DNA from 3 places in the Jeotgalicoccus sp. WY2 genome. Region 3 is predicted to be linked to each of the others. Evidence: riboswitches for the same ligand, from Rfam matches in the RefSeq annotation. Region 3 holds a riboswitch; each other region holds the start of a gene.
The links. A riboswitch is a leader RNA that binds a small molecule or an ion and turns the genes downstream of it on or off. The one in region 3 is predicted to bind thiamine pyrophosphate.
Positions count from the first base shown of each region.

Region 1: linked by a shared signal. The riboswitch ahead of G4D76_RS08250 (thiamine phosphate synthase) and the one ahead of tenA (thiaminase II) in region 3 are both predicted to bind thiamine pyrophosphate.
Region 2: linked by a shared signal. The riboswitch ahead of G4D76_RS13785 (RicAFT regulatory complex protein RicA family protein) and the one ahead of tenA (thiaminase II) in region 3 are both predicted to bind thiamine pyrophosphate.

Region 1 covers NZ_CP049818.1:1,410,480-1,421,548, reverse strand. The annotation lists gene G4D76_RS08270 (heavy metal translocating P-type ATPase) at 1-915, opposite strand, end outside; gene G4D76_RS08265 (HesA/MoeB/ThiF family protein) at 1,856-2,860, opposite strand; gene G4D76_RS08260 (thiazole synthase) at 2,860-3,627, opposite strand; gene thiS (sulfur carrier protein ThiS) at 3,629-3,829, opposite strand; gene G4D76_RS08250 (thiamine phosphate synthase) at 3,925-4,515, opposite strand; TPP riboswitch at 4,588-4,697, opposite strand; TPP riboswitch at 4,930-5,032, shown strand; gene G4D76_RS08245 (3-oxoacyl-ACP reductase) at 5,138-5,887, shown strand; partial or broken gene G4D76_RS08240 (NtaA/DmoA family FMN-dependent monooxygenase) at 5,900-7,208, shown strand; gene G4D76_RS08235 (hypothetical protein) at 7,348-7,617, shown strand; gene G4D76_RS16845 (NAD(P)-dependent oxidoreductase) at 7,908-8,150, opposite strand; gene G4D76_RS14970 (hypothetical protein) at 8,324-8,560, shown strand; gene G4D76_RS08225 (M3 family oligoendopeptidase) at 8,654-10,126, shown strand; gene rlmH (23S rRNA (pseudouridine(1915)-N(3))-methyltransferase RlmH) at 10,272-10,751, opposite strand; gene G4D76_RS08215 (MBL fold metallo-hydrolase) at 11,067-11,069, opposite strand, start outside.
Region 2 covers NZ_CP049818.1:2,394,084-2,405,152, reverse strand. The annotation lists partial or broken gene mutS (DNA mismatch repair protein MutS) at 1-1,611, opposite strand, end outside; gene thiW (energy coupling factor transporter S component ThiW) at 1,664-2,131, opposite strand; partial or broken gene G4D76_RS13785 (RicAFT regulatory complex protein RicA family protein) at 2,461-2,894, opposite strand; TPP riboswitch at 3,023-3,114, opposite strand; gene G4D76_RS13780 (ABC transporter ATP-binding protein) at 3,167-4,885, opposite strand; gene G4D76_RS17310 (ATP-binding cassette domain-containing protein) at 4,975-5,466, opposite strand; gene G4D76_RS13775 (ABC transporter ATP-binding protein) at 5,396-6,694, opposite strand; gene G4D76_RS13770 (TIGR00282 family metallophosphoesterase) at 6,871-7,614, opposite strand; gene G4D76_RS13765 (nuclease-related domain-containing protein) at 8,444-8,791, opposite strand; partial or broken gene rny (ribonuclease Y) at 9,373-10,924, opposite strand.
Region 3 covers NZ_CP049818.1:1,081,815-1,092,883, forward strand. The annotation lists gene G4D76_RS06385 (fumarylacetoacetate hydrolase family protein) at 1-432, opposite strand, end outside; gene G4D76_RS06390 (acyl-CoA thioesterase) at 565-996, shown strand; gene G4D76_RS06395 (nuclease-related domain-containing protein) at 1,259-2,227, opposite strand; gene G4D76_RS06400 (metallophosphoesterase) at 2,378-3,196, opposite strand; gene G4D76_RS06405 (MFS transporter) at 3,275-4,666, opposite strand; gene G4D76_RS06410 (hypothetical protein) at 4,807-4,995, opposite strand; gene G4D76_RS06415 (hypothetical protein) at 5,121-5,291, opposite strand; gene tenA (thiaminase II) at 5,434-6,114, opposite strand; TPP riboswitch at 6,194-6,290, opposite strand; gene G4D76_RS06425 (four-helix bundle copper-binding protein) at 6,379-6,705, shown strand; gene G4D76_RS06430 (serine hydrolase) at 6,749-7,522, opposite strand; gene G4D76_RS06435 (hypothetical protein) at 7,637-7,990, shown strand; gene G4D76_RS06440 (YsnF/AvaK domain-containing protein) at 8,017-8,370, shown strand; gene G4D76_RS15885 (hypothetical protein) at 8,407-8,532, opposite strand; gene G4D76_RS06445 (hypothetical protein) at 8,604-8,897, opposite strand; tRNA gene G4D76_RS06450 (tRNA-Thr) at 8,921-8,991, opposite strand; gene G4D76_RS06455 (diacylglycerol/lipid kinase family protein) at 9,108-10,037, shown strand; gene G4D76_RS06460 (hypothetical protein) at 10,056-10,733, opposite strand; gene G4D76_RS06465 (hypothetical protein) at 10,781-11,069, shown strand, end outside.

The sequences.
Region 1 (11,069 bases), 330 kb from region 3:
AGCAGCACCGCCTTTAAACAGAATGCCATTTCGAGCACCATTGCTTATCGCACTCAAAGTCGCAGGTGTTGCAGATGCAACGAGCGCACATGGGCTAGCTACTGTCAGCATCACCATTCCTCTATAAAATGATTCACTAAATGATAAGTCGACAAATGTATAGAGTATTACGATAAAAATTGGAACACCGATTAATACAGAAATAACATATTTTGATTCAATACGATCGATAATTTTTGATACTTTAGAAGGTCTATTTTGAGCCTCTTCTACCATACGTATAATATTTGAAAATACAGTTTCATCACTTGTTTTACTTACCTTTAGATTAAAAGAGTTTCCTTCATTTATCGTTCCTGCGAAAACTTCTGAATTACTTTCTTTCACAACAGGAACCGATTCCCCGGTTAGAGCAGATTCGTTCACAAAAGACTTACGATCAATATGTCCATCGATAGGAATTTGTTCTCCTTTCGAGACTAAAACGATATTACCTTTAATCAATTCCTCAGTAGGGATTTCTGTAACTTCACCATTATTAACCAAGCGTGCCGTTGAAGGAATATGTGACATTAATTCCGATATTGCTGTTGTAGATTTTTTCGTCGCATAATTTTCCAGAACTTCAGCACCCGCAAAAATAAGTAAGAGTAATGCACCTTCCGACTCATAATTAATAATTACAGCACCAATCGCAGCTAATATCATTAACAAGTCAACATTCGGAGACTTTTCTTTGATCGTTTCAGTCACTGCATTTTTTGCAGCAAAGAATCCCAAGAAGAAAATCGCGATATAGAATGAAATACTGTTGTCGATATTTGTAAATAAATTGAGCGAAAAACCAATAAGTATAAACAGAATACCTAATACCAGAAATTGACCGGCACGATTGCTAAACAGATATTTAAACATACACACGACCTCTTTCACATTACTTAATATATTTCCAGCAAGCACTCTAATTATTATTGTTTGTAAGTCCATTATACAACAATATAAATTTAAAAACACTTCTTAATTATAATGATTATAATTAAGAAGGATTAATAGGTGTTATTATTGCTTTTAGGAATCCGAACGTTATATTACTGATTCTCAATATCTAAAAGAGTTAGATTCACCGGGACAAACTGTGAACAAAGAGACGGTAGATTCATTGGTCAAGAAATTGATGACTTCCGAAGGACAGATAATGGAATAAGATTTTAAGAGAGAATATTGTATTGAATGGCTTTTAACTTTTATACGAGTACCATCAGGAAAATATGTATTTACAACGCTAAGATTATTACTTACGATAACTCTCAAGTTTTCACATATGTGTATTGTGTCTTAACACAAAGTCTTTGTATTATAATAAATAGATAGATAACTTTGAACAAAATTTATAAACGTTGGTATTTCAATGTTTATAGGGTTTTTCTATTTTACATATATGATTTAAATATAATTTATAACTCAAAAATCGTTATAATTTGAGTTAAGTATAGTGGTAAGATTATGACGTTAAAAGGAATACAATATTTACCACCAGAAGTATCTAAAGTATACGTAAACTACGCTCTTCTACACATCCTAAGATAAGTGAGCACATTCAAGCAGCATAGTCTTTTGCATGCTATCCTGCTTCTCTTTTACTTATTCTATTTATGATAACTCCCAGCTTATCACTTTATGATGCGGTTTTCTCTTAACGTTCCACCGAAATTTGTAATAAATAATTCCTTCTGATTACCGTATCTTCACCTAATTCAACACCCTATAGAAATAACTGATGCCTTTTTAATTCTTTGTCTAGTATTTATAAAACAACATAAAAACTCATCTATTTGAGATAGTTCACACTATATTTTTATACAGGATATTCACTCAGTTTCTCAATCATTTCATGATATAAAGCATTTGCTTCTTCTTTTCGAGAGATGCCATGAACATTCATTCTGCCATCTTTAAATAAGGTCAGCTTATATTTTTTATAAGTCAATAACTTAACAAATGCACTTGCCCTGATAGTTTTACCGGGCAGCTCCTGATTGAAAACCGATTCGTCGAACCTGAGTGTATATACACTTCCGCAATTAGATTGTACAGTGGCCAGCATATTTTTATTCAACTGTTCATATACCCGATTCTTACAGACCACACAGTCTTCATTCTTTAATTCATCTATATTTATCGTTTGAAAGCCGATTTTAAAAGTATCTACAGTAATGAGCTGCTTGGAAAAACCTTTTCCTGATAAATAACGAATGACTTCAGAAACTTCCATACTGGCAATGAGGGAAATCACAGGAGGAAGTACACCGTTGATTGCACAGCTTTCCCCTGTGGATGGCAGAGTTTCCATCAAACACTTTAAACAAGGTCCTTTAAAATCAATCCCATACACACTTCCCTTACTGCCTACAGCGGCACCATATACCCAGGGGATATCAAGCTTATGACAGGCTTCATTAATCAGAAAGCGAATTTCAAAATGGTCCATACTGTCAATTACAATATCCGGCTGATACTTTCTTAAGATTGCGGAGATGTTACTGGAATTTAATTCTGCATTGATCGGTACAATCTCAACATTACGGTTTATCTGACACAATTTTTCTTTGGCAGCATTAACTTTCAGCGTCATATCTTCTGCATCTTTTTCAGTATATAAAGCCTGACGATGCAGGTTGGTCATTTCAACAATATCCATATCGATGATGATGAGTTTACCTGCACCCATACGCACAAGCATTTCAGAAACGTGTGTTCCAAGTGCACCGGCGCCCATCACCATCAGTGTGGCTGAAATCAGATTTTTTTGACTATTCTCTCCAAATTCATTAAACTTCATTTGTCTGTCGTATCTCTCCATTAAAGAAACTCCAGTCCTTCAGCGGGACTTGAGGCCTGTGCAGAATACCTAACCGGAATACGTCCTGCATCATAACCCAGTACCCCTGCATCAATTGAAAGCTTCATCGCTTCTGCCATTTTAACCGGGTCTTTGGCATTCGATACAGCGGTGTTTAATAATACCGCATCTGCACCTAGCTCCATAGCATAGCACGCATCTTTGGGTGAACCGATTCCTGCATCCACAATAACAGGGATGCTGGATTGTTCTACAATATATCTTAAATTCAATGGATTATTAATACCGCGTCCCGTACCTATAGGAGAAGCGAGCGGCATAATCGCATGAACACCGAGTCTTTCGAGTCTTTTTGCAAGCACGACATCGTTTGAAATATATGGACAGACTGTATAACCTTTGTCCAGCAGTATTTGACACGCTTCGTATGTCGCAATTGGGTCAGGCAGTAATGTCTTATCATCACCAATAATCTCAACTTTAATCATGTCACAGACACCCGCATGTTTTGCGATTTCTGCGATGCGTATAGTTTCTTCCACTGTTTTCGCCCCTGCTGTATTCGGAAATGTCGTGTATTTTCTTAAATCAATATTTGCCAGCGGGTTGGGCAGGTCTTTATCAAATAAGTTCATACGTCTGACAGCGAAAGTCAGCACTTCTGTACCTGACGCTTCAATTGCTGCGGCCTGTATTTTCTCATCTGAGAACTTTCCAGTACCTAAAAATAGTCTTGAGTTAAATTTTAAATCCCCAATTTCTAACATATTATCCGCCTCCTACAAATTCTAATAATTCAAGTCGATCATTATTTTTCACTGCTTGTTGTTTAAATACACTTTTTTTAATCAATTCCCCATTGTGTTCCACTACAATACGATTATCATCTACATCCAGGTGGTCCAGCAGGGTAGCTATGGTAATATCCTTTTCAAAATAATGGAGTTCTCCGTTAACGGTGCACTGCATATTGTTTCATCCTTTCAAATGATAGATTTTTAAGTACTGCGACAGCTGGGAAATGTATTAACCACATTATAATGTCTAAGCAATGTAGCATTTGCTTACATAAAATTTAATATTTGCCATTCTTCTTTTAATCTGGTGATTTGATTGGGTGATGCATCCATAAGTGCAGAAATTGCCGAGATACCACTGAAACCTGCCGGTAATTGATTGATAGTTGTTGAATTGATACCTCCAAGTGCAACGACAGGAATATCATAAGACAGTGCATCACGTACTTCTTGATGTGTACGCGGCGGCAAAGATTTCTTTGAACTCGATTCAAATATATGGCCGTATAATACAAAGTCGAGATGATTGTCCTGTGCTTTCTTGACAGATTCAGGTAAATGAGCAGACATGCTGACTGAAATATCCGGATGTTCTTTTTTATACGTTAATGCAGTTGGATCGTTTTCTCTAAAGTGGATGGCAGTTAAACGAAAAGATTCCAGCAATTTAGTCGAAGTATGAATGATGATTTTTTCTTTGGGAAAACCTGAATGAATAAGCTGACAAAGGAACGATGATAACTCGTTGTCGGACATGGGTGTACGAAGTAAAAGATAATCGATACAGGATGAAATCGTATTGAAATGAATAATATCCTTGGAAATTAATATCTTAAAATGTGTAATTGCAATAAGCATTATGTCACCCCTTAACATAAAAAAAAGCGCTGCTTTTCTATATAGAAAAACAGCGCAAGTATGTATCAACATATATTACTTTCGCCACTTTCCTACGCCAGTATGAACTGTATCAGGTTCCCGGAATCCCAAAGTCTACACTTTAATCTCAGCCTTTTTCAAAGACACTTCCAGTGGTCTTAACTATTTAATTTTCCAATCAATAACCTCAAGTTACTCTAAAAAGTTAAATATTGCAAATAAAATTAGATTTTAATTATGCTGATAACTACCTTTTAACATTCACTCAATCATATAAAAACTAGAAAGCAGTACAGTTACAGAATTGAATTTGAATTGCGTTTGTTCCAATTCAAATAATTTGTGGTTTACTTGACGTATCTTTGTAAAGTACTACAATGATGTTAAATAGAAGATTCGCACTAGGGGTGTTTATATAAACTGAGATGAGGGAAACCTCAGACCCTTTGAACCTGATCTAGTTAAAACTAGCGTAGGAAAGTGTTACATCGATACAGTTGTATATCTATGTCTTTGTGGACATATAATTTACTCTCGATACGTAACTTTCCTATGAAGGTTGCGTATTTTTTTATTTTAAAAAATTATAGGAGTGATTTATTTGACAAGAACAGTTTTAGTAACGGGAAGCGGAAGAGGACTTGGTAGCTATATCGTAAAAGCACTGAGTGAAAAAGGCTTTAATGTCATAATTAACTACAACAAAAGTAAGGAAGAAGCAGAGAAGTTACAAAAAGAAATTGGCGCACAAGCGATTGCGATTCAAGCGGACATTACAGACCGTGAAGCAGTTGAACAATTAGTAAAAAAAGGAACTGAACATTTCGGCCAGATTGATGTTGTTGTAAACAATGCACTCGTTAACTTTAAATTTGATCCAACCGCTCAAAAAGCATTTAAAGATTTGACTTATAAAGATTACGAGCAACAGTTAGACGGGACACTAAAAGCTGCATTCAACGTATCACAAAGTGTAATACCACAGTTTTTAGAACGTAAAGACGGTGCAATTATTAGTATTGGAACGAATCTATATCAAAATCCTGTAGTACCATATCACGAGTACACCACTGCAAAAGCTGCTTTAATTGGGTTCACCAGAAACGTTGCAGCAGAACTTGGACAGTATGGTATCCGTGCAAATGTTGTTTCTGGCGGTTTACTGAAAACAACAGACGCAAGTGCAGTCACAACACCAGAAGTATTTGATTTAATCGCACAGTCCACACCATTGAGAAAAGTAACAACACCACAAGACGTTGCTAATATGGTTGTTTATCTTTGTTCTGAGGCAGCAGATGGGATTACAGGGCAAAACATCACGGTAGACGGCGGACTTACTATGAACTAGGCGGTATATATTATGAATAATTCTAAACAGTTAAATATAGGGATTTTAATGTATGGTGTGGGTCATCATCAGGCAGCATGGTTAGAAGATGATTCGAGTATCAATGAATTCACGACAATTGAATATTATGAAAATCTGGCAAAAATTGCAGAACGCGGAAAATTTGATGCCGTATTTTTCGCAGATTCACAAGCCTTCCCCGCAGATAGTGCAACAGAATTACCAGCGAGTTATTTTGACCCAGTTGTTGCATTAACTGCTATGAGTAAGGTCACAGATAACGTTGGACTTGTTTCAACTATTTCAGGTACATTTAATAACCCATTTACCACAGCAAGACAGTTACTCACACTGCAACACATAACAAAAGGACGCATGGGATGGAATCTAGTGACATCAATGACCGACCGCGAAGCACAAAACCACAGTATATCTAAATTACCTGAGCGAGCCGTTCGTTATAAGAAAGCGGATGAATTTGCTGAAGTCATGAATAAATTATTTGAATCGTGGTCAATTGAAAGCTACAATCCAGAGAAAGAAAATAACACAATTACTAAAAATAAAAATATTCAGCCATTCAATCACAATGGTGAAAACTTCCAAGTTAAAGGGCCGCTAACTTTACCTTTAAGAAAAGAGGGTAAACCAGTTGCTATGCAAGCTGGGGCTTCAAAAGAAGGTGTTGCACTTGCTGCGAAATATGCTGATGCCGTCTATTCAGTTTCTTGGAACTTAAGACAAGCAAATATTTATCGTGAAAAATTAAATCAAGCCATAAAAGAAAGCCGTCGTCCAAACAACTATATCAAAGTATTTCCAGGACTAGTGACTTACGTGGGTAAAACAAGAGAAGAAGCGCAAGAAAAGAAAGCAAAATTAGACAATCTACTTCCAATTGATACTGCACTTAATCAGCTCGAATTCTTTATTCAGCAAGATACAAAATCATGGAAACTCGACGAAAAAGTACCAAAATTGCCACCCACCGTCGAAGAATTCAAAGGACCTGTTGGACGTTATCAAACTGTTTTAGAAATTATAGAAGACAGAAATCCTACAGTCAGAGAATTACTCGGTTATCTTAACGCTGGAGGTGGACATTTAACCCTCATTGGCACACCTGAAGAAATTGTCGACGAATTAGAAAGATGGATGAATGAAGGTCGCAGATGGATTTAACTTGATGCCTCCAACACTCCCAGGAAGTCTTGAAGACTTTGTCGACTTAGTCATTCCGGAAATGCAAAAACGCGGCATTTTTAGAAGAGATTATAACGGTGAAACGTTTAGAGAAATGCTGGAACTCGATAAATATTAAGCTGTATGATTCCTAGGTGCACCTCAATTTTACGTTGTGTTTTTATATTGTGGCTGGGACATAAATATCTCCAGAAAAAATAATAACTTTTGAGAACGTATGTCCCCGAGCCCCAAGAGCGAAGGTTATAAAGGCTGAATTGCTTATTGATAACCCGGTAAAAGAGGATGAAGTCAAAACTCACAAAAAAACATTAACAGCTGAGACTCAGGTTTTCGCTTATATAAATCATTTTGCGGCAGACAGAGAAAATTTAATTATTCATTCCAATGTCAAAAAAGAAATCAGGGTTCAGAAAGTGAATAATTATATAGTATATTTGTTAATAGGTATAGCTTTCGGCCTTTTAGAAGTTTATTTTGTTAAAAACAAACAGATGAATAAATGGATTTACCAAGCATTATTTTGATAGCTTCTACAGCTCTATCTATACCATTTAGTGTCACTCACTTTGGTGCTAGTTTAATCCTATTTCAAGTTGTAGTACTTATGGGATTATATATAGAGGATTTGATAAATAAAAATAGAGAAAGTGATAAGATGAAATTTAAAGACTTATAATTCGAGAAATTTCATTGTATCTTGATACTTAACTCACCGTTCTAACAATTTAGGGCGGTGAGTTTATAACAAGTTTTCTTGTCATAATCAAATCTAGTTCCTGAATCACTTATGATACACTTCTAGTTATCCTCCAAACTAGTGAATGAACAAATTATACAGGTTGAATTTATATAAAGTAAGTTTGTCTATATTATATTCGACTATAGACGTAAAACATTTTCCAATATATAGCGTTAAGACTACATTCTCCATGCCAATTAAATTACGATTCATCTTTGACTCTTCATGGACATCAATCGCAGAACTTTTAATTTTCCTCTTTCTAAGCACTTCAACAAGAGTCATCTCATCTACAATCCTAACTCTTGCTGTGTTAATTAAAATCGCTTTTTCTCATTAGTTTAAATTCTACAAATATTGCTCTTATTTTTATCGTTAGCATAGGTGCATGCTCGGACTATTATGTATATCAGCGTGATTAATGTTTCTCTACATTCATTTCCTGTATGATAAAAATAAATACAGTTTTAATTTAGAGAGGAAGGTAATTGATGAACTACAAAGAAAAATGGGATATGGAGAGTATATTTCCTGGTGGAAGTGGCTCTGAAGCTTTCCAAAAACGATTATCAGAAGTAAGAGATAGTATTACAGCTTTTTCTCACGAACTCGATAATTGGGAGCTGGACGAACATTCAAATGATTTTACGTCACTGAAAGGAATCTTACAACACTATGAAAAATTTCAAACGCGCTTGGTGAGATGGGGAGTTTTGCGAATGGTTTAGTATCTGCAGATGTTACCGATCAAAAAGCAATGCAGAATTTAAATGCGATTGCGAACTTACGTAAAGACCTCTCATCACAGAATATTATTTTAAATAAAAATCAGTGCACTGACTGAAGTTCAATTTAGCAAGCTGTTAGAGGAAGATTTCTTTAAACCGATGCATTTCCCGTTAGAAGAAATACGACAAAAAGAAAAAGATTTACTATCAACTCAAGAAGAAACAATCATCAATCATTTGTCACTAGACGGCTTACAGGGCTGGAATAATATGTACAATCAACTCGTCGCTTCTATTCAAATTCCAGTAACTGAAGATAATGAAACCGTTTATTATTCAGCCGGTCAATTTGAAAACAAGATGGAGTCAGAAGAAAATCCAAAACATCGTGAAAAACTTTTAAAAACTTGGGAAGAAACATGGAAGAAAAAAGCTGATTTATTCTCTACAACGCTAAATCATTTATCAGGATTCCGTTTAAACGACTATGAACTTCACGACTATAAAGATTATATGAAAGTACCACTAGACTACAACCGTATGGAAGAAGAAACACTTGATACGATGTGGGATACTATTACAAAAAATAAAGCACCTTTCAAAAAGTACTTTGAACGAAAGGCGCAACTAATTGGTGTTGATCAATTAGGATGGCTCGATGTTACAGCAAGTGTTGACGTAGGTGATTACACTAACAAGCGGTATACTTACAATGAAGCAGCAACGTTTATTATCGATAACTTTAAATCATTCAGTCCAAAAATGGCAGAGATGGCACATCGAGCTTTTGAAGAGCAGTGGATTGAAGCGGAAGATCGTCCAGGAAAACGTCCAGGTGGATACTGTTCAAATCTTCCTGAATCTAAACAGTCACGTATTTTTATGACGTTTGCCGGTAGCACAAGCAACGTGTCAACACTCGCACATGAACTCGGACACGCATTCCATAGTTATGTCCTGCGTGATTTACCACTATTTAACCAACGTTACGCAATGAACGTTGCAGAAACAGCTTCTACATTTGCAGAACTTGTCGTTTCAAACGCAACGATTGAAAATGCAAGATCCAATGCAGAAAAAATCAACTTACTAGATGAAAAAATTGCTAGAAGTGCGACTTTTATGATGAATATCCATGCACGCTATATCTTTGAACGCAATTTATATAATGAACGCCAACAGGGAACTGTAGACAGCAACAGACTGCAAGAACTGATGGAAGAAGCACAAAAAGAAGCCTATCAAGATGCACTTCGTTCATACCATCCAATGTTCTGGGCAACAAAGTTACATTTTCATATTACAGGTGTACCATTCTATAACTTCCCCTATACATTTGGATACTTTTTCAGCTTAGGTATATACAACCGTTTCTTAGAAGACGAAACGTTACTTGAAGATGACTATATTGCACTTCTTCGCGATACTGCGAGCATGACTACAGAAGACCTTGCTGAAAAGCACTTAAATGTTGACCTGAGAAAACCAGACTTCTGGCAAGAAGCACTGGATTCAGTGCATAAAGATATTGAAGAATTTTTAGAACTAACAGAATCACATGTTTAATTTATAAATGATAAGCCCATCTATAAGCTGACACCATGAATTTAAAAAAATAATTTTAGATGACTTCTAAGGTTTGAGTTCGGTAGAATACCGAGCTCAAACCTTATATATATCATGATAATATTATTAAATAGTTATATTTTATCTATTTATGATAATTTTCATTTCTCAATATCTTATTCACTCTGAACAGCTGCTCCAGCATCATCACTTTCATCATCTGGTGCGGGTAGGTGAGAGTGCCAAAGCTGATTTCCTGGTTGCTGCGTTTTTTCACTGCATCACCGATGCCGTTGCTGCCGCCGATCACAAATACAACATCGCTTTTCCCAATATTCATCCAGCGCTGATATTCCTGTGCCAGTTTTTCACTTGTATACTGCTTGCCGTTTATTTCCAGCGTTACGACATGCTGCGTGTCTTTTATTTTTGCTAATATCTTCTCTGCTTCTTTATCTTTAATCTGCTCCAGATCTTTCGGACCCGCATTATTCGGTTCTTTCTCATCGGCTACTTCTATCAGCTCGATTTTTGCATATTTACTAATTCTTTTCTGATACTCTTTTACTGCATCAAGCCAGTATTTTTCTTTTAATTTTCCTACTGTAATCATTGTCAGTTTCATCTGTTTCACCTTCACTTTTAACGTCTTTTCCTCAATTATACAGAACTGTGGACAAATTCGTATATTTACTGCAATTTTATTAGTTATACACGTGTTATCCACAGGCTGTTGATAACTTTCCCACCTTAAACTGCGTGATTCCGCTCTTTTTTTAGACTGATTCATGCATATTTTATGTATTTTCCCACATTCCACACACTTATCCACGTTTTTATCCCAGTTATACACAACTTATCACCAAACCTGTGGATAACTTGTTAAAAGGGACAAAAATAGACCAAATTGCGCAGTTTTTCTCACAATTTGGTCTTCTTATTA
Region 2 (11,069 bases), 1.1 Mb from region 3:
ATCAGTGTATCGAGTGTCGAGATCTGCTCTGCTGTACGCTGCAGTCTCGTAATATAGTCCATCATAGCTGTCCGGAGTTCAGTGAACATATTGAATTCGAGTTTAATGCTGTCGTCTTCTGCTGTTAAGATCTGACTTTCCATTTCTTTAAGTCCGGTGTAATAAACCGTTCGGCATTTGTGAGTGTCTGTTTACGGTTATATTCAAACTTTTCGGCATCGAAGTTCATCGCCTGAACTTTGGAAATTTCCAGGTAATAGCCGAACACTTTGTTAAAGCCGATTTTTAAGTTTTTAATGCCAGTGCGTTCTTTTTCTGACTCGAGATAATTGTTCAGCCATGTACGTGCATTTGTGCTGATGTCTCTTAAATTATCGAGTTCATCGCTGACACCGTCTTTAAAGATTTTCCCTTCGCGGATTGTTTTCGGCGGTGTATCTGTTAGGACTACCAGGCGTTCATACGCATCTTCCAGGCTGTCGAAATTCTGGAATGTTTTGTTGTCTGTCAGTTTTAGTGATTCAAGTACTGCCTTTAATTCCGGCAGTCCGTGAAGCGAGTCGCGCAGCTGGACTAAGTCTTTTACGTCCACGTTGTTAAAGGCAAGGCGGCCGACGAGCCGTTCGATATCGTAAACGTGATTTAAAATGCCTGACAGCTGCTGGCGCTCGGTGAAGTTCTCGATTAGCGTCGTTACGATACTTTGCCGATTTTCAATTTCTTTTTTTGACACGAGCGGACGCTCGATCAATTTTCTGAGCTGGCGTTTGCCCATCGGTGTTTCCGTACGGTTTAAATACCAGAACAGAGAGCCTTTTACTTTTTTCGTCTGAATGTTTTCTAAGAGCTCAAGGTTTGAAATGGCTGCATAATTTAATTTCATAAATGTATTGATACGGTGTTTTTCCACCGTCTTTAAATGTTTCAGTTCCTGCATATTTTGTGCACGAATGTAGTTTAACAGCAGATTAATCGCGTGATGTTCATCGACATCATCTTCATAGTCATAATCTGAAGGAGTGTCTGCTTCAAACACCGTATAGAGCGGCGGATCATTATAAATGCTATGAATGATATGTTCACTTTTAGCATTCGTGACCAGTTCCCGGGCGCCCAGTGTTTCTATTTCACTTTTCAGTTCTGTCTGGTCGCTTGTTGAAAAGGCGAAAATTTCACCCGTTGAAATATCCGCATAGCTGACTCTGTTCTGCCCTCTTCTTCATGCAGCGCCAGAATGAAATTACTCGCACCGTCGTCCATACCGAAATCATCGATTAAAGTACCCGGCGTAATTACACGGACCACTTCTCTTCTGACCATGCCTTTCGCCTGCGCGGGATCTTCCATCTGTTCACAGATGGCCACTTTAAAGCCATTCTCGATTAGTTTTGCTATATAGTTGCGCGCAGAATGATATGGCACGCCGCACATCGGTATCGGATCTTTACTTTTATCGCGTGAAGTTAATGTGATTTCGAGCACTTTGGCAGCCGTGACTGCATCGTCGTAAAACAGCTCGTAAAAATCTCCCAGTCTGAATAAAAGTAAGCTGTCCGGATGATTATCTTTAATTGAAAAATACTGTTTCATCATCGGTGTTGGTTCCCGCATTTTAACACTTCCTAAATTAATCTTGTCGTATTATTATAACACGCACCGACGCTTATATCCGCAGTAAGACTCCGTGTTTTTCCAATTGTTTTAAGATGATAAACGATGTAAGAGCGCCGATAAAACTGGATACGAGAAAGGCTGCAGCGACGATGGTGAAAATTTGTTGGTCGAGCTCCAGCACGATGATGAGCGGGTACAAACTGAGTGCCCCGAGTATGCCGGTGCCGAGAACTTCACCAGCTGCAGCGAGCGATAACTTTTTAGTGTATTTGTAGAGGAGCCAGGCAGCGAGCGCGCCGATCATACTGCCGGGATAGGCGAAGACGGTCCCCGTACCGAATAATATTCTGATTGTAGACGAGATAAACGCCTGCACGATCACCCAGGGACCTGTGATGACTGCACCAAGCACATTGATTAAATGCTGCATCGGTGCCGCGCGTATGATTCCGATTGGAATTGTGATAAGCGAACTCAAGATAACGTTTAAGGCGACGAAAGCTGCGGTGAAAGTCATGTTTCTAGTAAGTTTGTTGATGGTGGTGCCTCCTTTTGATTACATTTTATAATTGTTCGAGTTATGTTTGCTGATGCGGTCGGGAATTCGTTATTGACCGTATGTGGTTCTCTCATACGGTCGAAGATTCTTTATTAACCCGATGTAAGTCGTTCATGCGGTTGGAGATTTGTTATTAACCGCATGTGAGTCGTTCATACGGTCGCAAAGTATTCTTTAACCGCATGTGGCCTGTTCATGCGGTCGGTGTATTGTAAAAACATACAAAAATGGCGCTGAAACACTCTATAATTCAGAGATTTCAACGCCATTCAATATGTAGCTGATGCTTATTTAAACTGGTCCGGATCGCGGTTTGGTTTGTTGCGGACTGCAGCGCCTGTTTCACCCTGCATCAGGTCTCCGCCTGTTTGTTCGATGATTTCGCTTGTAACTGTTGAGCTGATTGCATGCGAAACCATTTGCAGTAATTCGTTAACGCCTGCCTGTGATTCTTTAAACTGATCTACAAGCGGCATTTCGTCTAATTCCGCTTCGATTTTAGCCAGTTTTTCTTCCGTCATCTGGTAAGCGCGTTCTTTACCGTAGTTTTGGAAGTTTACTGCCTGCTGCTGCTGCTTTTAAGACTAGCCATTTTTTCGCGGATATCATTATTCTCGTGAATTTTAGCTTCCGCTTTCTGGAAGAATTCAACCTGTTCTGTTTCCGCCATCATTTTACCGAGCTTTTTTGCTTCTTCTATTATTTCCTTCTTAGTATACATTCGAAGTTCCACCTTTTAGTTGATATATACCATTCATTATATATGAAAGCATTCATTTATTAAATGTAAATCTCCTGATTCGTTTGTCAAAGTACAAAAATGCACATCCCGAATATAAGGATGTGCATAACGAATCTATGCCACTTCCCTACGCTGGCATAATCCAGATCAGGTATTAAGAGTATTTCTCAGCCTCAAAAAGGCACCTCCAGTGGTTGTGCAATATTTAATTAAGTCCATCTTAACTTACTAGGAATAACTTGTAAAATATCTTACTGATTCAACATATCATGATATTTACCTTCAAGCTTCAGCAATTCTTCTTCCGTTCCCGCTTCAAGCATTTCTCCCTGATCCAGAACAAATATACGGTCGACGGCTTTTATCGTGTTGAGACGGTGGGCGATAATAATACTCGTCCGCCCTTTCATCAGCCGTTCGAGCGATTCCTGAATTTTTAACTCTGTAATTGTGTCGATGCTGGATGTGGCTTCATCGAGGAGCAGTATTGCCGGGTCGGTAATGAGTGCCCGCGCAATTGATATCAGCTGTTTCTGTCCTTGCGAGATAAAGCCTTCGTCTAAGTCGAGCACTGTATCGTAGCCCCGCTCAAGCGTCATAATAAAGTCATGGGCATTGGCAACTTTCGCCGCTTCTGTCACCTCATCGTCTGTTGCATCCATTCTGCCGTAGCGGATATTTTCACGGATGGTCGCTTCAAACAGATACGGATCTTGCAGCACAAACGCAGTCTGAGAACGGATATTGCTCCGCGAATAGTCTGTAATATCCACACCGTCTACAAGGATGTGCCCTTTATCGGTTTCATAGAACCGCGCGAGCAGCTGCATCACCGTCGTCTTGCCTGCACCTGTGGCACCAATTAATGCGACCGATTCTCCGGAATTGACTTCAAATGACAGGTCCTTAATCGTTGGATGGTGCTGCTCCTTGCTGTATGAGAATGTGACATCTTTAAATTCAATGTGTCCTTCGATTGTCTTATCCGTAATTTTTCCGTCGTTTGATTCTGCCGGCGTATCGAGTATTTGGAATACGCGTTCCGCACCGGCAATCGCTGACAGTACCTGGTTTAACTGATTCGATAAATCCGCGAGCGGACGTGTAAACTGGCGGGCATATTCCGCGAACACAACAATCGTTCCGACTGTAACGACACCGTTTGTCGTCAGTGCCAGAATACCGCCGGCGCCGGCAACAATCGTAAATGAAATATTGTTCAGCATGTTCATTATTTTCGGAATGAAGCCGGAGTACAGGTTCGCCCAGAATGTAACTTCTCTTAAGTTTTTAGCACGGACTTCAAAATTCTGTACCGCACGTTCTTCCTGCGAGAATACTTTAACGATTTCCTGGCCGGACACGATTTCTTCAATGTAGCCGTTCATTTCACCTGTACGGCGCTGGCGCATTTTAAAAAGCGGGCCCGTACGTTTCGTAATAAATCTGACACTGACAATTAATATCGGGATAATCAGTGCCGTCAGGAATGTTAAGAGCGGACTTAAGTAAAGCATGACTGAAAACGTCCCGAGCAGCGTCACAATACTCGTTGTAAACTGGATAAACGATGAGTTCATCGTCTGCGACAGCGTTTCAATATCGTTGGTCATCCGGCTCATTAATTCACCATGCTGGCGTTTATCGTAAAATGTCACCGGCAGTTCTTGCATATGTTCAAACAAATGGTGACGCAGATTGTAAATCGTGCGCTGCGACAGCCCGACCATCAAATACGCCTGAATAAATGTCGTTAACGACAGCAGCAAATACGTTGCCAGAAGAATCATCAGGATTCTGAACAGGCCGCCGAATTCCCGCGGGATAAAGTAAAAGTCGACGATGCGTCCGACGAGGAATGGTCCGACGATGCTTAAGAGACTTGTTACGACGACGAGCGAAATTATCAAGTACAGACGTTTTCGTTCACCGCGCATAAATTGCCAGATACGCTTTAACGTTCCGCCCATATTATCTGCTTTTTTTATTGGCCTGTTTATTGCGCTCCATATCTTCTTTCGTTATGAGAGGTTCATGCCCAAAGGGTCGTGCAAAAAAGTTAGTCATCGAGATGCCCCCCTTGTTTCTGCGATTCGTAAATGTCTCTGTACAGTTCTGACGTTGCTAAAAGCTCTTCGTGAGTACCCAGTGCAGAAATTTCACCGTCATCTAAAAGAAGTACACGGTCCGCCTGTTCGGCAGTAGAGATTTTCTGAGTAATGACGATGCGCGTTACGTTTTCGCCTTCCAGTGCATCCCATAAATTATTCTCAGTTCTGACATCCAGCGCTGAAGTTGAATCATCGAGAATAAGAATGGACGGTTTTCTGACGAGTGCCCGTGCAATCGACAGGCGCTGCTTCTGCCCGCCGGACAATGTTACACCCATTTGCCCGACCGGCGTCTCATATGTCTCATCGAAATTCATTATATTGTCGTGAATCTGTGCTTTTTCAGATGACATAAATACATCATCTTCATCAGCGTGTAAATTCCCCCAGAGCAGATTTTCGTATATGCTGCCGGTGAATAATATGGCACGCTGCGACACGTAACCGATTGTCTGTCTGAGTTCCGTCGTACTCCAGTCGAGCACATTTTTCATTAACGATCACTTTTCCGTCAGTCGCATCGTACATATTCGGAATCAGACTAATCAGCGAACTTTTGCCGGAGCCGGTGCCGCCCATAATAACAAAGTTTTCATTGTCGTAAATTTCAAATGAAATATTTTTCAGAACATAACGGCCTGTGTTTGGATATTTGAAGGAAACATTATCGAATTTAACCGTGCCTGCACCGTCAGCCGCATCAAACGTGTCTTTATCCTCTGCAGCAATCGGTGCATGAAGTATTTCACTAATACGGTCACTCGAAGCTTTGGCGCGGGACGAGGCGATAATCAGAAACGCGAACATCGAGAATCCGCCCTGCATGCGGAGCGCGTAGTTGATTACGGCAACGATTTCCCCGACGGCAACTTCATTCGTCTGAAGCAAATCAGATGCCACCCACAGTACCAGGAGCAGACTGCCGTTCATAATTAATAAAAGGACAGGCAGAATCGATTCCATCAGTCTTAAGGCAAAAATTGTATCGTCGCGGAGTTTCGCTGCGACTTTAGCAAATTTCCCGGTTTCGTATTCACCTGAGTCATTGGCTTTTATCAATCTGACAGCTTCTAAATTCTGCTGAATAAAACGGTTAATTCTGTCCAGCCAGTGTTGCACCCGGAGAAATATTGCCGCACCTTTTCGCGCTGCGAAAAATAAGAAAATAGCGAGGACCGGCGTCAGTATTGATAAATACAACCCGAGCGTCGGATTGACGATAAATGACATAATCAGGGAACCGACGACTAAGAGCGGCGCCCGGAACAGTATCCTGAGACTCATAAAGAGCAGCATTTCCGTCTGCAGCACATCCTGTGTCATTCTCGTAATAAGACTCGATGTTGAAAAACGCGATAAAGTCCCGAGCGTAAAGTTCTGAACCCGCGTAAAGATTGCCATCCTGAGATCATAGCCGAACATGTTCGTCAGATGACTCGTAAAATATGTATTCAACAGACCAGCAATGAGTGCAATAATCGATATTGCGAACATAATAACCAGGTAGAATATAACATTGTCAATACTGTTAATCATAATTCCGTTGTCGATGACCTGCTGAATAAACAGCGGCTGAACAAGTTCGACAATCAGTTCCACAAACATAAAAATTAAAGCAATAAAAATCATCCATTTGTACTTCATAGCGTAGCGATAAACTGTAATCATTGTATAACCACCCTTTGTTTCTGTGACGTAAATGTCTTCGATGACAATCTTTCGAAAACCGAATTAATTATATTATGCCATAAAAGTGACATAATTTTCATTAAACTTGAACTGAATTGAATAATTTTATTTTTTAATGCAAAAACGGACGCATTTTATGGATGCGCCCGTTTTCATTACTCTTCGATTTTGAAGTTTTTAATTGTCTTACTGTCAGTGTCGATAATTACACCGCTGATTATTCCTTTACCTTCATCAGGCACAACGTGACGTTCAGGCAGATTTGTAATAAATCTGCGGATTACTTCGTCTTTACGGATACCTAATATCCCATCTTTAAAACCAGTCATGCCGACGTCAGTTATGTAAACTGTACCATTTGGCAGGCGCGTCGCATCATTCGTCTGAACATGCGTATGTGTACCTACTACCGCATTCACCCGGCCGTCTAAATGATAGCCCATCGCGATTGACTCGCTCGTCGTTTCACTGTGGAAATCGACGAAAGCTGCATCGTATTCATGCTCTTCTAGAATTTTATCGATTACTGTGAACGGATTTTCAATCGGCTCGAGGAAACTGCGCGCCTGCAGATTAATGATTAATAATTTTTTACCGTTAATGTTAACGACGCGGCTGCCGTCACCCGGCGTACCTTCCGGAAAATTCGCCGGGCGCACCATTTTGACATCCGTATCAAATAAATCATAGACGTCGCGTTTCGCGAACGCATGGTTACCCAGTGTGATAAAATCCGCCCCGCCATTTAAAATTTCTTTATAAGTACTTTCTGTAATACCCTTGCCGTGTGCCGCATTTTCACCATTCACAATCGTAAAATGTGCACCGTGCTCTCTTTTAAGCCCCGGCAAATAATTTTTAATCATGCGTCGGCCAATTTTTCCGACAACATCTCCAATGAAAAAATTCTCATCAAATCACCCTATCTATTTGCTTAATTATACATTAATTTTGCGTGGATAATAGAGAGAGTTTGGCGGGTGGGTGTGATTTTATGTCATTTGTGCTTCTCATGTCGCTCGTTGGGGAAATTAGGTCTAATTACCCAACACGACGAGTTCATTAGGACTTTAACGCTATTCGTCCCATTTGATGGGCTCGTAGGGTCGATTATGATTAATAGTCCCAATGAGATCGTTCATTAGGGTGATTACGTCTATTCGTCCCCACGTGGCCGGCCATACCCTTTGACTATTCAAATTTTACAATTGTGTTCTTGTATCTTCGACCAGCGGTTGTCTTCAAAGCATCATTAAAATCATAATACTTAAAAGTATGTGTTGAGCTCCTTCCTCTCTTCTCAATATTACAATGTGCATTCATGAACCGTGCAAGTGTCGATTTTGTTAGCTGATTATTTATTAGATAAAGTATAGATTTTTTAGTGATTGGTTGATTATAAAATAGATATTTATGATCGCTAAGTGCACGTAAAAAATGCGTTTCATTTGTTTCGGTTGTTCCGCAGTTACTGCAAGTAAAATGAAAACGTCTTTTTACCTGCTTAAAACTTTTGCATTCACCACAATAAATTCCTAAACGCAGCCTGTTTATATCTGCCTTTTCGTTGAAGTATATTTATTAACTTTGTTATTATTTATGATGTTAGCAATTTTCTTGGCTTTGTCTCCCTTCTGACTGTTATTTAAGCTATGAAGATAACTCCTTAAATGACTGCGAACAATAACTTTATCCCATATACCGTCATTTTCACTCGTCAACCGGAAATCATCGTTGATAAAAAAATGCAGCATCCACTTCAAATTTTACTGATGAATTCTTACTTAATTTCATTAGTTTACCTTTTGCTCTTCTTAGCTGTGCAAAGGCATCATCCTCCAGTGAGGTTCCATTTCTATACCAATCATCTTTAGTGTAATGATAGTCACCATGAAAATTTTTAATTTCATTTACTGTTACTTTATTATCTGTTATTACAATACTGTCATATTGAGTCACGGTATTTCCTACTTTCAGATAAACATCTCTAAAAATATAAACATTAGAATGCCCAGTCTCCTCAAAAATTTTATCGTACAAACATTCACCTTCAAAACCTTTTTTCAAAATCTTCATTTGATATTTTCATTACGAGATAATTCTGAACGTGCGGAAAGAGCGTTATAGTACAAAAGTTCAACTGGTATTTCTCGATAATTAATAAACAAACTATCTCCTCCTAAATATAAAAAAGTATCTCTTATACTATATATACGGAGAAATGATGATTTCCTTTTAAAAAAGTTACTTAAATACAAAAATAGCAAACTGGTTTACTTATTACACAAGTTTATATATTTTTTCCCATATAATGTATGTGACACTTTCACGAATACTCTATAAATCTGTATAGCTTCATGGGTATAATTAAAGTTTAGGTATGTAGATAAACTGATGACTTTCAGATGATTATAATGTCGATCGATGGGGATGCTCACATTGGGACGATAAAACTTATTTGCCCCATCGTGGACCGCTCATTGGGACGATAAAACTTATTTGCCCCATCGTGGACCGCTCATTGGGACGATGAAACTTATTTGCCTCATCGTGGACCGCTCATTGGGACGATAAAACTTATTTGCCCCATCGTGGACCGCTCATTGGGACGATAAACAAGAAAACAAAAAGACCAGAGACTCCCGTCTCTGATCTTTTTATTTTGCGTATTCTATGGCCCTCATCTCGCGGACAACTGTCACTTTTATGTGTCCTGGATATTGCAGTTCATCTTCTACACGTTTCTTAATGTCTCTTGCAAGACGATGTGCTTTTAAATCATCGATATCTTCAGGGCTTACCATTACGCGGATTTCGCGTCCAGCCTGAATTGCAAATGTTTTTCTCTACGCCATCGTAGCTTTCTGCAATTTCTTCAAGTCTCTCTAAGCGTTTAACCGTAGTTTTCCAACGTTTCACGACGCGCACCAGGGCGCGCTGCAGAGAGTGCATCTGCTGCTACGAGATTGAAATGACACTTGTCGGTTCAACCACCGTGGTGTGACTGAATCGCATTGATTACCGTATCTTGTTCTTTGTAACGGGATGCGAGTTCGACTCCGATTTCTACGTGGGAGCCTTCAATTTCGTGGTCGATTGCTTTACCGATGTCATGCAGTAATCCTGCACGGCGGGCTAAAGCGACATTTTCGCCAAGTTCGCTCGCAAGTATTCCTGCGAGGTAGCCGACTTCGATCGAGTGCTTAAGTACATTTTGTCCGTAACTTAAGCGGTATTTCATTTTACCTAAGTGTTTTGCAAGCTCAGGGTGAAGGTTGTGAATATCAAGTTCGAATGCTGCAGCTTCACCTGCGTCACGGATTTCAGTTTCCATATTCCGACGGGCTTTATCCACCATTTCTTCAATGCGTCCAGGGTGAATGCGGCCGTCCTGCACGAGTGCTTCGAGTGCACTTTTCGCAATTTGGCGTCTGATTGGATCAAATCCGGACAGAATTACTGCTTCAGGTGTGTCATCGATTATCAAATCGACACCTGTCAGCGTTTCAAGCGTTCTGATATTCGTCCTTCACGGCCGATAATGCGGCCTTTCATTTCATCGTTCGGTAATGTGACTACTGATACCGTAGACTCACTAGTATATTCGGCTGCGTAACGCTGCGCTGTAAGTGCGAGCAGTTCACGCGCTTCTTTGTCTACTTCCCGAGTCGCTTTGTCTTTCTTTTCTTTAACCATTACAGCCATATCATGTGACAGTTCCTGTTCTACCTGCGAGAACATTTCTTGACGTGCTTCATCGCGCGTCAATCCGGAGATGCGGGATAATTCTGTTTCTTGTTGACTTATCTTTTCATTAATCTTGTTATCCTTGGCATCAACCATTTGCTGTTTTTCTTCAATTTTAGCTTCTTGTTTTCCAGCATGTCATCTTTCTTATCGAGTGATTCACTCTTACGATCAAGCGATGTTTCACGCTGCAATAATCTGTTTTCAAACGCTTTCAAGTCGTTGCGCTGAGTATTCATTTCGCTGTCAAAAGCTTCTTTCAGATTTTGGTTTTCTTCTTTTCGCTTCGAGCAGTTTTTCTTTCTTCAGGTTTTCGGATTCCTTGTTAGCTTCACTTATAATATGTTCAGCTGAAGTCCGTGCCTGACGCTGCTTGTTCGTCAATATATTGACAATAAAATATCCGATAACAACACCCAGAATAATACCAAGTAAGATTAAGAGAATGTCTATAAAGTCCACAATAAACACCTCCCTAACTAAGGTTCTAAAGTGTGTTAAATATAATATGAAGTTTAATTAAATATTATATAATTCAATTCTAAATATAATCATAAAGAAATCAAGCACGAGTATTTATAATACCGGTGCTTGATCTGAATGGCCT
Region 3 (11,069 bases):
ACGGTTTATATTGCGGCCTTCTTTACCGATAATAATCGCAAGCTCGCCCTCGTAATCAATCATATATTTATCCTGCGGTATTTTTATCGTACTGTTATGCGCAGCCAGCGTATTATTAAACTTTGAAAAAATAATTGGCATTTCCGGAATTTCTATTTTCATTTCTTCCGCATGGCGCTTATAATTCACTCCGATACAAATAATCTTTTCCGGATTCGGCACTACCGGTCCAAGCTCGAGTTCGTCGATACGCTTCAGTTCGATATACTCCGCTTCCAGATAAAATTCAATCAAAGCCTCTGCCTTTTCTTTGTTCGCCATGACATCCTGCAGCGTTTCAAAATCTTCGGAAATATCCAGCACACCTTTAGATGTCAGCACACCAAGATGATATTTTCCGGTTGTTTCATCTACAAAAGTCAGTAATTTCATGTCAATTTTGCCCCATTTCTGATTGCCTTATCTATCTATCATACCCTTTTAACCAAAAACGATAAACTCCTTTGAAATATTATTGAGGCAGAATGATATAATTACCTTAAGTTATCTTTAGGAGGAAATTTCATGAGCGCTTATGTAGCAGAAAAAGAAATACAGATATTGTATGCAGATACCGACATGATGGGAGTGATCTACCACGGCAGCTATAAATGGCTGGAACTTGGACGCATGCAGCTTATTGAAGATATCGGTTATGATTATTTGAAAATGGAACGCGAAGGATACCTAGCACCTGTCCATAACGTCAACATTACCTATGCAAAATCACTCAAGTATGGTGATCGCGCATTCGTTCGTACATGGATCGAAGAAAACACCGGTGTACGTACAATTTACGGGTTCGAAATCGTCAATGGTGACGGCGAAGTCTGTACGCACGGCACAACAACACTAATTGTCGTTAAAAAAGTAGACGGCGAATTCCAGCCCGTCATTTTCAAGCGCGTTTTTCCGGAATGGCACGCCAAATACGAAGAAATCAAAGTTAAAAAATAATATTTATTTGGGAACGCGCCTGGCGGCGCGTTTTTTTGTTTGGATTAGGTCGGATGTTTATCATAATCGTGCTCGGTGGCGCGCAATCCTTTGTTCTGTGCCACCGTAGTTTCTCGGTGGCGCGCAATCCCTTGTTCTGTGCCACCGTCGTTTTTCGGTGGCGCGCAATCCCTTGTTCTGTGCCACCGTCGTTTTTCGGTGGCGCGCAATCCCCTGTTCTGTGTCACCGTCGTTTTTCGGTGGCGCGCAATCTAAATTTTAGTCAGATGATTCTTGTATCTTCTAAATATTCCTGGTTTCCAACCACATCTTCATAAGTACCGTAATTAAATTCATAATAGCTCGCCGTACTCATCTCGAAACGAGTACAATATTTACCCAGCATTCTCACAACCGTGCGCGGGCTTAGTCTATAATCGATAAACTCCAAAAATCGTTTCCTTGTCAGTTTTTCATTCATAAACAAAACAGTATAATCACTCAATGCCCGAATGATGTGATATTCTTTCGTTTCTTTAGACCCGCATGAAGTACAAAAGAAGTGATATGATAATTTCTCAACCTCAAAACTCCCGCAGTTTCCGCAATATAATCCTTTACGCACCGCTTCAAAATCCGCACTTTTATCAAAATATGGATTATCGATAATATGTGCCGAAATCGCGTCCACAATACCTTCTGCGTATCGTCCTGCATAATCATTTTTAAACTGCTTTAAATAATCCCGCAGCTCCGACCGCATCACCAGCTTTTTCCGCACTTCCTGATTATCGCAGTTCAATCGGAAATCAATATGCGGAAACACAACTTTCCCTGATATCTCGAAATTCAGCCGGTGAATGTACTGAAGCCTGAGCAGTTTGTTCATCGCACGCTTCAGCTGAGACGGCGGATCATCAGGAACTTCAAAATTCCCGGCAAACCACTTCTCCTTTTCCACACGATAAAAACCCGAGTAGTTTTTAATCTCGTTAACTGTAATTCCCGCATCGCTCACGATTAACGCATCGTACTGTGCAACACTATCTTCAATCCCTAAATAAATATCGCGGAACACAAAAACAGAACCGTGCCCAACATCATCAAATACTTCATCGTAAATAAATTCGCCAGCAAACCCGCGTTCCAGCACCGATAATTTTTTCGCATCTTCACCGTTCAGCTGGCACCGAAAACTTAATGCTCTGTAATACGCGAGTTCTTTACTGATTTTCCGTTCCGATATAATCATGAGTTCCTCCTTATAAAAAGTCCCTTCATACTATATATACGGAAAATCAGCGATTTATTTTTATTTCGTACAGGTTAATTTATAAACCTGTAAATACTGAAATAATTCCCGCCAAAATGGAAAAAACCGCCCGAAGGCGGTCCATGATCATTAAATCTCTATAATCTGCAGCGCATCGCGCATTTCATGCACGATATCTTTCGTCCGCCACTCGCGTTTATAGCCGAGACATGCACAGAGATAATCCGTGCCGCCTTCACTGACCTGATGTCTAAAATGAATATGTCCCATAATGCTGTAGCGGATATCGTAGTCTTCGTAAAACTGATCGAAGTCCGATGTGCCGATGAATGCATTATAGTAATCGAACAGACGGTTCGGCATCGGCACACGGAATGCTTTGTGAGTCGCGACGTGTGTCATCAGAATAATCTTTTTATCACGCACCGATTCCAAAACAGCTGCGGCGCGTTCCGCCATCAACTTAGATACTTCCGGATCCGTCATACCCCAATTTATTTTTACTTTATCCTGCCACGTGCCGCCGTAAAATTCCCGCTGACTTAAACGTTCCTGAGAAAAACGGTCACTCGCATACGTATAATCGTACCAGGCCGGATTCATTACAAGTGCCCAGTCATCACCGAGATCAATCGGCGAACCTTCTTTAAAATATTTCGTGTCTTTAAAAAAATCATATATTTCGCGGGTACTTTTCTGATCCCCGCTGAAGTTCCAAAAGTCATGGTTGCCCGGCACGAAATAAATTGTCACACCGGTCATCTGCTCGAGTTCCTGCATAAAGCGGTACGAACGGACGTGGTCGTTTGAAATGTCGCCGGCAATCAGCAGCATGTCGAGCGCCTCTCTCGACACTTCATTTGCAAGCGTGAGAGAAAAGTCTTTCTGCTTCAAAGTCTCGCTGTTGTAGCGATCGATATGCAAATCTGAAATAACTCCAATTTTCATTACTCATTCGCTCCCGCATCAATTTATTTATTCAATGCTACCACAACTTTTATCCTTCATAAAAAGTTCCGCTTCACGCTACTTATCTTTCACACTGACTTTTGGAATGACAACCAGTGCGAAGACAAATGCCGCTATTAAGAGAACAACGTTAACGATAAACGCCGCGCTCCCCGCTGCTGCGACTGAAACTGTGTTCGACAGTGCCGAGTAAACTGCGACGATAATCGCAATACCGAATGCCCCGCCGAGCGTCGATGCCATTTTGAAAATCGCAGACGCAACGCCGACTTTATTTTTCGGCGTCGTTGACACGGCCGTATCGAGCGCCGGTGTCGCAAACAGACCAATACCGATACCGAAAAATCCGAATCCAATCAGGCTGGAAACAATATATGCCGTACTGCCTAAGAATGTCAGAGACAGCATAATTAACCCGGCAGCTAAGAGTAAGGGTGCAGACACAAGCGCAGGTTTCGGCCCGAGTTTAGCGATGCTTTTCTCTCCGATTTTAATGGCAATGAGCATCGTTAAAATATAAGGAATCGTTATAAGCCCAGCTGAAAATGCAGTCATACCAAGTCCCTGCTGCGTATAAATATTGAATAATGCGAGCGAACCGACCGCTGTATTTAACAGGAAGTTCGTTACGACAGTGCCTAAAAATGCTTTATTCGAAAACAGAGTTAAATCGAGAAACGGCGCATGTTTTCGCTGTTCTACAATAACAAAAACAATCAGTCCGATAACGAACACCGCTATCAGCAGAATCGATGTAAGACTGCCCCACCCGAGCACCTCTCCCTGCGTAATAAAAATACTGATTGCACCGATCATCACAACGAAAATAGATAAGCCTGCAAAGTCGAATTCAATCGGCCCGCGGTTTTTATCTTGTACGTCTTTAATGTTTTTAAGTAAAAATAAAGCGATAATCGACAGCACAATCGACACGATAAAAATCCACTGCCATGCAACGAATGTTGCCATCGTTCCTGCGAAAAGTGATGCAAGACCGGTACCGCCGAATGCACCGAGCGACCAGTAACTGAGCGCTTTGCGGCGCTGCTCGCCTTCAAATATGTTATTAAAAATTGAAATAGTTGCCGGCATAATCATTGCTGCCGAGAAGCCCTGAACAATACGTCCGATAATTAAAAATGATGTATGGAATGGCAGAATAATAATGATTGACCCGATAATACTTAAGAAAATACCGATATAAGTAATCTTCGTATAGCCAATCTTATCTGCGATGTTTCCTGCTGCGACCATGAAAATCCCGGTAATCAGCGATGTTAAACTGACAGACAGGTTAATAATACTGCGGCTCGTCGTGCTGTAAGTTGCTTGAACTTCAGGTGCAATGTTTAAAAATGCTTGGGCAAACAGCCCGTAAGTCAGGATGGATAAAATAACACCCAGTATTACCTTATTAGGGGTTTGCGCTTTCATAATTGTCTGAGACAAAATTCTCATCTCTGTTTTTGTTAGATTCCCGTCCATTATAAATGAAAACGCTTAAAATTATTTGCTGGAACATTGAAAGTCACAAAAAAGTCATTCTGATTAAAAAAATGCCGCCGAACCCGGCAGCACCTAATCAATTATTAATCATCATCTTCAATTTCGCTGTCTTCTTCATCATCGTCGTCGGAATCGTCGAGCATATCGTCTTCCATATCAGACTCTTCGACGCCCGTTTCTTCAACGCCTGTGTCTTCATCTTCTGTATCCTCGCCGCATGCCGCAAGTGCGAGTACTGCGAGCATTGTTGAAACAACTGCGAATTTCTTCATAAGTCCGATCACTCCTAATTTCTGAATTAATATGTATATACCCATAATTTGATGATTTAACACCGCAGAACTATAAGAAATTGCCGCAGGTTAAACACCCGCGGCAATATAATATTCATTTTTATTTAAGCACCATCGTCTTCAGTTTCTGTACTTTCTGTATCTGTTTCAGTCTCTGTACCTTCCGTGCCTGTTTCCTCAGTTTCTGTTTCAGTACCTTCTTCTTCTGTTCCTCCTCCGCATGCTGCAAGTGCTAATACGCCTACAAGTGATCCGACAGTTAAAAGTTTCTTCATCTAAAGTTCCAGCTCCTTAAAAAGTATAGTAGATTCCAGACTGATCATTGATGTTACTGTCACCATACCTCAGATAAAACATCTATATGCATAATTTACCGACCCTTAACAATTTCGAAAACTTATGCAAAATCATAACCAGCTATAAGTTCAGCTGAACAGGCCATTCTTCACGCGCCTCACACATATCCCAAAACATATACTCATACAGACTCGTTTTTACGACAATTTCCTCGAGCTGCTTAAGCTCGCGCTCCGGTTTCCCATCAGCAAGTTCATTCAAAAGGGTCATCGCCGTACCATTTAATTCGCTGAAATCCTCACCGGAATAAGTATCAACCCACTGCTTATAAGGATTACTTTCCAGATCCGGGTTTTTATCGGCTAACGCTCTGCCGATATAGTTATAACTCCACGCACAGGCTAGTAAACACGCGGCCACAGACGCCGCATCACCCCGCTGTGCATGATTCAGCATATAGCTCGTGTAAGCCGTGTTTACAGCAGAAGATTCCGTCCTAAGCAATTCGCTCTCTTCAATACCGAACTCCGCAGCATATTTTCGGTGCAATTGCATCTCGCCAAACAGCGTCCCGTGAAGCATTTCAGAAAACATATTCATCGTCTGTAAATCCGGCGCTTTTTCGGCACCGATTGCCATCAGCCTTGAATACTCAACCAGATAGACATAGTCCTGCTTCAGCCAATGCTGAAACTTATCTACTTCGAGCGTACCGTCACCTAGCCCGGTCACAAACGGATGGCGAAGATATCCATTCCAAATATCCTCCACACTGTTCCATAGTCTGTCAGTAAACTTCATTATATTATCCCCTTTTCTTTTCAGCTGAAGACGATAAAAACCCGAACCTCATGAGAAGGTCCGGGCTGAAATTTTATACATATATCAGCTCAGACTTCCCTGCGCAGGTACTAACCTACAGGTTCAAAGGGTCGATATTATCTCTCAGCACTCACAGTGCGCCCCCAGCCGTTTATATTTTTTTACACATCCACTGTACTACAGTTTAAAAGATTTTGCTTCGGGAATTAATAAATTGTATATAATTTTAAGGAGGAATAATGAATGGCTCACGAACAGCATCAGCAATTACTTAAGACACTGCACGAATGTATGGAAGCGTGCAATCATTGTTTCGACGCGTGCTTAAAAGAATCGGACGTAAAAATGATGGCGGAGTGCATTAGACTGGACCGCGAATGTGCAGACATGTGTGCATATTTAGAACAAGCAATTACGAGAAATTCACCATTTGTTAAAGAACTTGCAGGCGTTTGTGCGACGATTTGTGAAGCGTGCGGCACTGAGTGTGAGAAACACGACCACGATCATTGCCAGCAATGTGCGAAAGCATGTTTCGAATGTGCAGAAGCGTGTAAAGCAGCGGCGTAAATTAAATTGCAAAAGGCCGGGACAATTTGTCCCGGCCTTTTTTCTAATCCATATATTTTTTAAATATTTTACCAAGCTCATTCAGGAAATGTTTGCCTTCTTGGTTCGATGGCCAGTTATTTGAGAACACCGAGAACAGCAGCTGTTTGCCGTTAAGCTGAATCATGCCGAATTCATGCTCGAGCGCTGTCACAGATCCTGTTTTCGACGCGATAAATTCGGCCTCTTGGTCTTCATCGATATTAAAAAATCCGCCGACTCTGTCGTTAATCTGCTGTTTTTTCATAACTTCAAAGAATGCCTGTCTGAGTTCTTCCGGCAGCACATCATTTTCTTTAATGACGTACTGCATCGACGTGAACATATCAGCGGCAGATGTTGCGTTGCGTTTTCCTTCATTAATGCCTGTCGTGTCATAGTAATTACGTGCGAGTGTTGTGTCATGCAGACCGAGTGCTGTAAAACCTTCGTTGATCCGCTCGATGCCGATATTATCAATCAGCATGTTGGACGCAGTATTATCAGACACGATAATCGACAGTACAATCGTATCCCATAACGTCAGGCGTTTAACGCTCTGAAGCGTATGAAGTACGCCGCAGCCCCCGACCTTTTTTCCGACCGTAAGTGAAATATCTTCATAGTTATGAAAATGCTGCTGCAGATTAATTAAGCTGATCGGCACCTTTATCGTGCTGGCAGAAGGATATACCTGGTGTTCATTATGTACGTACACCTTATTATCAAACTGAATCTTGTAAGAAATATCTTTCGTCGGCTGGCTTTCAATCAATGCGTTGATTTCATCTATAAACATCTAGTCATCTCCCCCTGTTGCTGTTTAAGTAAAGAGTATCACAACAAGGTATCCGTTTGCACTTAGTCTATACGGGGAATAAAGCAGTAATAATTTACATGGAGGTTTGACATTATGGGGCAAATTGAATTGATTGCAAATGAACGTCATTTACAGGAAAGATTGCAGCATTACAGAGATTTAAAAGTACCCGAGAACAAATTAACTGTGGTGTCGACTCGCGGTTATGAGGATTTCCTCTTGGATTATCCGGGAGTGAACGAGCGTATGACTGCCGGAAACACTTTGGAAGAACTGCTTATACAGCTTGACGGCAGCCAGCGTCTCACGATGACGAATCAGGAACGTGAAAATTATTCGAACGCTCTGAATAATGGAGAACTGCTGTTTATATTGATGATGAATCTGAACTGGATACACCTGAAGGCGAAGAAACATTTGAACTTCGTGAAGAACGGCTTGCAGTAAATAAAGAGAAAGTCCAAACAGGAGAAATTGTCGTTGAGAAATATACGGATTCAAAAGTTGAAGAATTTGATGTCCCTGTAAATATGGATAACGTCACGGTAGAACGCCGTGCAGTTGAAGGCGAGCCTTTGTTTGAAACCTATAACAATACAGAAGACTCGGATGACGACCTCGGGATTATTCGAATTCCGGTAACAAAAGAACGTATCAGAGTAATTAAGGAACATGTGGTAACAGAAGAAATTGTAATTACAAAAGAAGTCGTTGAGAAGATGGAGCATGTATCAGGCACTGTGAAGCATGATGATATCAGAGTCAATGAAGTGAAGAATGAAGACGTTAAGGTCAGAGAAGTAAAGAATATAGATATTGATAAATAATAAAAATCCGGACCTCTTTGAGGACCGGATTTTTCTCTATTTCTTCTTATTATTCTTATTTGTATAGTTGGAAATAATCGGCTTAACGTAATTCATCACTTTTTCTCTTTTAACAGGATCTTTCATTGTTTCCTTAATTACTCTAATAATTAAGTTCTTCATATATTAACCTACAATCTTCTATTTAAATTTTCTTAATCTTATCATGAAGAGGCATTAAAATAAAAGATTACTTATTCAGGACGCTGATTCTGTACTTTTAAATTCAGCCCGAAGACGATAAATGAAATAATCACAAGAATCAGCATTACAAGACGATAGACTTCAAATGATGGATCTATTCTCATAATCATAAATAATTCAAAGAAAAACCAGCCGGCTGTTACAGTAATGAAAGCTGCCTTAAATGCCTTTGCCAGCATCTTCTCTTTCACTTCCTTACTGAGCCCGGTATCTTTAAAAAACTGTCTTGCAATAACAATTGCGTAAATCAAAACAATAAGGAGCACTGCACCTATTGTAATCATGTTGGGTAGTCTCCCTTTTCTTAAGCCGACAGCGAGAATCGAACTCGCATTTCAGCCTTACCATGGCTGCGTTCTGCCATTAAACTATGTCGGCATGTTTTTAGTATCAGCTTTTACTATAGTATATTCTCCGTGTTTTATCTACCCCAATCTGTTCTGCTGCTGCGGTATAATAAGTGTTAGAGACTTATACAGAACGGAGGGTGGAATATGAAGAAGGCATTGATTATTATTAATAAGACTTCAGGCATGGGTAAAAAAGCACGGCTGGAAGAGGCACTGATCCGCAATTTAAAATCGCAGGATTATGAACCGGTTATCAAATATACGGAACCGACCGGGTTCGAAAATATACTTGCGGCACACGCTGCAAGCATTGATCTAATCGTTGCTGCAGGCGGTGACGGGACCATCAGTGAACTCGTCAGCATTCTTGGCAAACATAATATTAATCTCCCTGTTGCGGTGATTCCCGCCGGCACGGTTAATGACTTTGCCAGAGCCAATAACATTCCGCTCAATCCGATTCTTGCTGCTAAAGAATTGGATACAACCCGCACAAAAACAATCGACACGATTAAAATCAATGATACGTATGCAGGCTACATGGTGGCATTCGGCAACTTTATGACATCATTTGCGAAAGTAAACAGCTCGGTAAAAAATAAAGTGGGACGTATCGCCTATCTCATTAAAGGAATCAAAACACTGATAAAGTTAAATCCATATCGCGTGAGTATTAAAATAGATAAACTGGAGATGGAAACAGACTCTGTGTTTACACTTGTCTCTAAAATATCGTCAGTCGGCAGCGTCGAGAAACTGCTCCCTGAAGCGAGACCGGATGACGGACTGCTTCATATACTAAATATCGAACCGATTAATATTAAAGACATCGTGCAGCTGATCTATATGGCGTTTACAGGAAATATTACAAATCATCGGAAAGTGATGTATTTAACAGCAGAACAGGTCGAGATTTCGACAAGAGATTTAACTGAAATGAACATCGATGGAGATTTGCACGATTATAAAGATGTGAAAGTATCGGTGGTTAAAGACAGTATGTCACTTGCTGAAAATAAAAACCAAATCATTGCTGATAAAAATCCCCTGCCCCTTTGTTTATTTCTAAAATAAAATTGAAAGATACTGCTTCTAATCAATAATTTTAATTATTTCTTTATATACTGACTCTAGGCTATTATCTAAAAAACTTCCTGTAGCCTGGCTTATTCTTCCTTCTTTATCGAATTGAAAATTATTTTTACAACTCACAATAAATTTCCCTAGTTGGCTCATTAGTTTATCTAAATGATTAACTTTATTATCAACAGAGACAAGATATCCTGGGTGTTTCTTCAATTCCAATAATGTTCTTTTACTCATATTCAATTGTTCAATGAACATTTCATCAATTTTTTCACTTTTCAGTTTCATGGTATTTAAATGGTTAATAAGCTTTTTTTCACCATTAAAATATGCGTAGGAGTAAATATTTCCAGGCATTTTTTCCTGTAAAATTATTTTTAAGTCTAGTACTTTAATTTCTTGTTCTACCTGAAAAGAATAAACCTCTTTCCTTTTCACTTCTTCTCTTTCTTCTCGTGAAATTTTCAATGCTTTATCGCCCGATATTTTCGCACCTATTAAAGCACCAAAAAAAGTAGAGAATACCCCAAGAAATGTTAATGCTACATGGGCACTTTTAAATATCATTTGATTATGAGCTAGTTCATTAAAATTTAGTGTCCAGATAAATGTAATAAATACTATTAGTAGTATAATTATTATAGATGTAAGTACTGATGTTTCAATTTTTCTTTCGTCTTTCATGATTGCTCCTTTTGAAATATTTTATAAAATTAGAAAGCGTGATAAATTTGACCAAGAATAGTCTATCTAAAAATGATATTGGGATGTCTCTAGCAATGGCTTTCTCTTTAGTAAGTGTGTTGCTAATTTGGAACCCAGATTTCATCTCAGCTATTTTACCAACCGATATTATGAATTACATAATTGGTGGATTATCCGGCTTTATTGGGGTTATTGGTTTTCTTTCAGAAACAGGGAAAAGTGAAAACAATTTACTCAAAAGCATAACTACATTGTTTTTTGCTTCATTGTCAATTTTAATTGGTTTGTTTTTCCCATACATAATTATACTTATCT